Regions from separate parts of the Peribacillus suis genome, predicted to be linked through region 2. Evidence: riboswitches for the same ligand, from Rfam matches in the RefSeq annotation. Region 2 holds a riboswitch; the other holds the start of a gene.
The links. A riboswitch is a leader RNA that binds a small molecule or an ion and turns the genes downstream of it on or off. The one in region 2 is predicted to bind glycine.
Positions count from the first base shown of each region.

Region 1: it holds a riboswitch for glycine, as region 2 does, so the genes downstream of both, AC503W_RS03115 (amino acid permease) here and gcvT (glycine cleavage system aminomethyltransferase GcvT) in region 2, are expected to answer to the same signal.

Region 1 covers NZ_CM182019.1:644,118-647,303, forward strand. The annotation lists gene AC503W_RS03115 (amino acid permease) at 48-1,385, opposite strand; glycine riboswitch at 1,579-1,658, opposite strand; gene AC503W_RS03120 (GNAT family N-acetyltransferase) at 1,883-2,425, opposite strand; gene AC503W_RS03125 (amino acid permease) at 2,693-3,186, shown strand, end outside.
Region 2 covers NZ_CM182019.1:2,635,695-2,638,880, reverse strand. The annotation lists gene AC503W_RS12835 (DEAD/DEAH box helicase) at 1-1,238, opposite strand, end outside; glycine riboswitch at 1,559-1,653, shown strand; glycine riboswitch at 1,657-1,741, shown strand; gene gcvT (glycine cleavage system aminomethyltransferase GcvT) at 1,839-2,945, shown strand; gene gcvPA (aminomethyl-transferring glycine dehydrogenase subunit GcvPA) at 2,964-3,186, shown strand, end outside.

The sequences.
Region 1 (3,186 bases), 2.0 Mb from region 2:
GGAAAATGGGATAGGAAGGTAGACTTCCGTATCCCAAAATTCCTCGTTCATTTTTTTCGATAGTTATATATGACAACTAAAAGAATGAACCAAAGCGGTGTCAGCAATAATGACGGCCTGGTCGCCTCAGCAAACAGCATGACGATCAAGATGAAGATAAACAGCCCTAAGATTACATAGTTGATGAAAGGTGTTAAGGGAGCCCTGAAAGTGGACGTAGCCCTTAAGTCCGGACGTTTTTTCGTATACCGGATATGGGAAATCAAGATGATGCTCCAGACCCATAGGAAGCAGATTGCACTAATCGTTGTCACGATGGTGAAAGCTTGCTCCGGTATGATTTTACTTAATAATGCCCCAATGGAGACAACGATGGTAGACGTAACCAATGCATTGCTCGGAACAGCACGTTTATTTAATTTCTTAAGTTTTGCAGGTGCTTCGTTATTGTTGCTCAAGGTATAAAGCATGCGGCTTGTTGAAAACAATCCACTGTTTCCGGCAGAAGCGGCTGATGTCAACACGACGAAATTGATAATCCCTGCAGCAACCGGAATCCCGATCAAGGCGAAGACCTCCACGAATGGGCTGCTCGCGGCATCGAGCTGTGTCCATGGATTGACGCAAAGGATGACGGTGATGGCACCGATATAGAAAAGCAATATCCGGACAGGGATCTTATTGATCGCTGACGGGATGTTTTTTTTCGGATTGGCGGTTTCGGCCGCTGTCACTCCAATGATTTCGACACCAACAAAGGAGAAGACGACTAGCTGTAGGGAAAGCAAAAAGCCGGATGCGCCGTTCGGGAACATGCCCCCATGACTCCAAAGGTTGTTGAGGGAAACGGTTCCTGTATCGGTTTGGAAGCCAATGATGAGTAAGACAATTCCCACAACGATCAAGGCGACGATCGTGATGACTTTAATGAGGGAGAACCAGAACTCCAATTCTCCGAATAGCTTCACGGTCAACAAATTCAATCCTAGTAGAATCACCAAGCAGGCAAGTGCAGGGATCCATTGCGGAATGTCGAACCAATATTGCATATAGACCCCGACAGCGATGATATCGGCCATGGCCGTCATGATCCAACAGAACCAGTAGGTCCAGCCAGTCACGAAACCAGCCCACGGTCCGATGTATTCCGTGGCGAATTCGGTGAATGAGGAATATCCCGCGTTGGACAACAGCAATTCCCCTAAAGCCCTCATGACGAAAAACAAGGCAATCCCGATAATCAGATACGAAAAGATAATGGAGGGTCCCGCCAACTGTATGGCTTTTCCGGATCCCAAAAATAACCCGGTCCCGATGGTTCCTCCTATGGCGATGAGTTGTACATGTCGATTTTTCAAATCCCTTTTCAATTCTTGTTTAGCCAATTTGTGCGCCCCCGTTGTTATAATTCTTGAATGTGAAGTACATGGTCCGTTGATTCCAATCGATCACCAGGGCAATGAATCTGTCCAGTTTAGTAGCGATTTCACTTCGTTTTTTTAGTGATGATTGAAAAAAGACAATAAAAAAAGAGATTGGAAGCTACCAATCTCGAAAGGTTAAAGAATAACAAATATTCGTTACTCTTCTGTCCTTTTGCCTGAGATTGTGAATCCTTCGGCGCTGCACGTGTGTACAGTCTCTCCAGAAGCTGCTCCTGCTATAGTGTGATCCATAGCATTCATCGCTTGCTTAGTATGTGGTTGTCAATAAATGATCGCTGTGAAAGATGAAATTCTTTTTGGCAACTCATTTATTCTTTTAAAATAATAATGGAATTCTATCACTATTTTGATTTTGGGTCAAAGGGATATATTGTAAATGTGGTGGGGGGTGAATCTATATGACCAGTTTGATGCCCAAAAACGATGCGAACCCCGAATCAGTTTGATAAGAACATTTTTTCATAGTCCCTTTTAAGAATGGCCATGATAATCTCGTCCGAATATTTTCCATTAACATATAAAGACTCCCGTAAAATCCCCTCTTTGACAAAGCCGACTTTCTCATAGGCTCTAATTCCCCGTAAGTTATGGCTGAATACTTCCAGCTGCAGGCGATTTAAAGCCAATTCTTCAAAAACAAAGGCTAAAACAAGCTTGATCGCTTCTGTACCATACCCTTTGCCGGTTAATTCAATGGAATTCATTGAAATTCTAAATCCTGCCTTTTTGTCCTCTTTATCGATATCAGAGATGGATAATTCCCCGATCATTTGGTCACTTTCGTTTAAGCAAATGGCTAGATCATGGCGGGATGGATCTTCATGTATATTCTTTATATGAAGTTGAAGCTGTTCTAAGGTGAATGTAGATCTTGTCCCTGTCATATACCGTATTTCCTCATCCTTTGTATTCTCTAAAAGGATAGGTGCATCCGATTCTTTTAAATAACGGAGATAGATTCTTTCTCCTATTAATTTCACTTTATTTCCTCCTCCGTCGATACTTACCATCAATCGTACATAGGTTTCCTTCACCCGTATAGGGAAAGAACAAGTACCAATCATGTTATCCCATCCATTGCTTTGGGTTAAAAAGTGTTTTTCCTAAAAGTACATTTGTGTTTTTGGGGAATATTTATTATTATAAGATAAGGAAATGCTTTTGTGGGTAAAATACTTAGGAAGCATCGTAAATCTACTAAATTATTTATCTCGTCATTTTATGCTTGTACATCTGGGGGAGTTATCATGTCAAATAAAGAATTAACAAGAGGGCTGGAGGCACGTCATATTCAGATGATTGCCTTGGGCGGTACGATCGGTGTTGGGTTGTTCATGGGATCTGCCAGCACGATTAAGTGGACCGGACCCTCTGTGATGCTGGCGTATGCCATCGCGGGCCTTTTTATCTTTTTTATTATGCGTTCGATGGGGGAAATGCTGTACCTGGAGCCTACTACGGGCTCATTCGCAACGTTTGCGAGTGATTATATCCATCCATTGGCAGGATTTGTAACTGCTTGGAGCAACTGGTTCCTATGGGTGTTGGTCGGCATGTCTGAAATCATTGCCGTAGGATTATATATGAACTTTTGGTTCCCTGAACTGCCAGCTTGGATTCCGGGAGTGGTGGCCATGGTCATCCTTGGCGCCGCTAACCTCATTTCCGTCAAATCCTTCGGTGAATTCGAATTCTGGTTTGCACTGATCAAGATCGTTACCATCATCTTGATGATCATTGC
Region 2 (3,186 bases):
CAATCTTTTTTACCACGCTTAAACCCTCCGCGGAATGGAACGGATGAAATGCCATGCTGTTGCAGGTACCATTGTAGATAAAGCTGTGTAGCGCGATATTCGGTGAAAATAATGACCTTGTCATCAATTTTCTTAATAAGTTCCAAAGCCTTCTCTGCCTTTGAATTTTGTTCGGTGAGGTTTACTTTCTCAAACAGATCATCTAATCTTGCTTCAAAGTCAGCCGATGGTTCTTTGTATTTTTCCTTCATATTCTTCAATGTATAGTAGACTGCTTCTCGGCTGCTGCATGCTTCCCTTTGAAGGGTGAGTGAAGAAAAAGCACTTCCTTTTGTTCCGTCTGATATTGGTTTAAACTTCGTTACGGCATCATACAAGGCTTGTTCAGTTGGTGAAAATTCAATGATGATTGTCTCTACACGCCGTTTCGTCCATTCAATTCCAGTATCGGCACGTCGGTTTCTTATCATGACCGTATTGACAAGCTCCTTTAAGTGCTCATCTTCTAGAATGTTCCGGCCTTTCCCTTTGTATTTTTCGGAAAAGAGTGCGGCATTTCCTAGGTGTCCAGGCTTTAATAATGAAACGAGATTAAAGATTTCCTCGATTTTATTCTGAATGGGTGTAGCAGTCAGCAATAAACAGAATTTCTTTTTAAGATTTTGGACAAATTCATAATTTTTCGTTTTATTATTTTTAAGTTTATGAGCTTCATCAATAATGATAAAGTCATATTCTTGATTGAAAATGATATCCCGATGGGGGGCTCGCTTAGCCGTATCGATGGAGGATATGACGATATCGCATGATTCCCATACATAACTCTTCCTTTGAACGACTGCAGGAATATGAAACTTCGTATTCAGTTCGAAAGCCCATTGGGTGACAAGTGATGCGGGTACAAGGATCAAAACCTTTTTAACCAGTCCCCGAATCATATATTCTTTTAAAATCAATCCTGCTTCGATAGTCTTACCAAGACCGACCTCATCAGCCAATATGGCTTTGCCATTCATCTGTTCAACCACCTGACGTGCTGCCTCTAATTGATGGGGAAGGGGAGTCAGTTGTTGAAGGTGCTTTGGCGCTTGTAAGCCTTCAAAATCAGGAATAATTAGGTTCTCTTCCATTTGGATGGCCAGTTTATAAAGATCCCAATTTCCCCATGGACCGTCGTTTTCCATCTTTTGCAGAAATTCATCATTCCATTCAGAACTGAAGGATATATTGATTTTCATTGATTCTTGCTCCTTCTTAAAACATAATTTTCTTAGTTTCTTTAAACCATGAACCTTTTTATAGGGTAATAAAATCTTTCTCCACAAAAGTTATTGCAGAGTAAAGTATCTTAGGGTAGGATGTAAATATATTTAGAAAATTGCAATAGTACTGAAGTTAGAAGGAAAATATTCTTCTTGGATAATAATTTTAGTTATTATAGTATTAGCATTTGGATAGTGCTTTATCCAAAGATCAACAATGAGCAGATTGGTACCCATTTCACGCAAATGGATGACCATCAGGTGGAGAATTTTCAGTCTTTTCCATCAATATGCGGGTGAGGATAAGGGGAGAGACTACCATCTACATATGTAGCGCCGAAGGAGCAAACTTAGCAGTGAATCTCTCAGGCAAATGAACTCTTATCGGACGCGACTCTGGAGAGCGCCAATTATTTAATGACGGCCACCAAAGGGGAAAACCTATAATAATAGGTAAACTTTCAGGTTTCAGGACAGAGAAAAAGCCATTTTGGCTTTCTCTGTCCTTTTTTGTGTCTTTTTTTAAGGAATATCAGCTGAAAGAGAACAAGCAAAAAAATTGAAGGAGGTCATTTTTTGAGCAATTTAAAAAGAACGCCATTATTCGAGGTTTACAGTGAGCACGGTGGAAAAACGATCGATTTTGGTGGGTGGGAACTGCCTGTGCAGTTTACCGGCATAAAAGATGAACACGAAGCTGTGCGTACAAGAGGTGGCTTATTTGATGTGTCGCATATGGGAGAGATTGAGGTAAAAGGTTTCGGGAGCCTTTCTTTTTTACAAAAGATGCTGACGAATGACGTAGCCAAGCTGAAACAGGGCGGAGCGCTATACACAGCCATGTGTTATGAAAATGGGGGGACCGTGGACGATCTTATCGTTTACCAAAAAGCGGAAGAGGATTATCTGCTTGTGGTCAATGCAGCCAACATCGAGAAAGACTTCAATTGGCTTCAGGCGAATGGTATGGAAGGTGTCAGCATCAATAATGTTTCAAACGATTATGCGCAACTTGCTCTGCAGGGTCCTCGAGCGGAGAAAGTATTGCAGAAGATTACCGACCAAACTGATTTAAGCACAATTGGCTTTTTTAAATTTAAAGAAGACGTCCACATTCATAATATATCCACGATGGTTTCACGTACAGGGTATACGGGGGAAGATGGTTTCGAGATATATTGCCGAAGTGAGGATGGTCCAGCCCTTTGGAGAGAAATTTTGGAAGCTGGTAAAGATGATGGGATACAACCGATTGGACTGGGGGCCCGTGATACCCTTCGGTTCGAAGCAAAACTACCGCTTTATGGTCAAGAGCTTTCGCCGGATATCACCCCAATCGAAGCGGGGATTGGTTTTGCGGTTAAACCGGATAAGGCGTCAGACTTTTTTGGGAAAGCCGTGCTTGCCGAACAAAAGGAAAAAGGGGCACCACGTAAGCTTGTTGGCATCGAAATGATTGACAGAGGCATACCTCGGCATGGCTATAAAGTATATAACGGGGAGAAACTCATTGGCGAAGTGACGACAGGGACTCAGTCACCAACATTGAATAAAAATGTAGGATTGGTCCTTATCGATAAAAATCACTCAAGTCTATCCACGGAAGTAGAAGTGGAAATCCGTTCTAAGAGACTGAAAGCCATTGTTATCCAAACACCTTTTTATAAAAATACACGAAAATAGAAGGGAATGGTCCATAAGATGAAACATCGTTACTTACCGATGACAGAGCAGGATAAAAAAGAAATGTTGGAAGTTATAGGGGTCACAACCGTCGATGATCTCTTCAGCGATATACCAGAAAATGTCCGATTTCAAGGTGAATATGACATAAAACCAGCAAAATCAGAGCCAGCTTTAATGAAGGAACTATCGAAACTGGCTTCCAAAAATGCGGATTTGAAAAACTATGCATCTTTCCTTG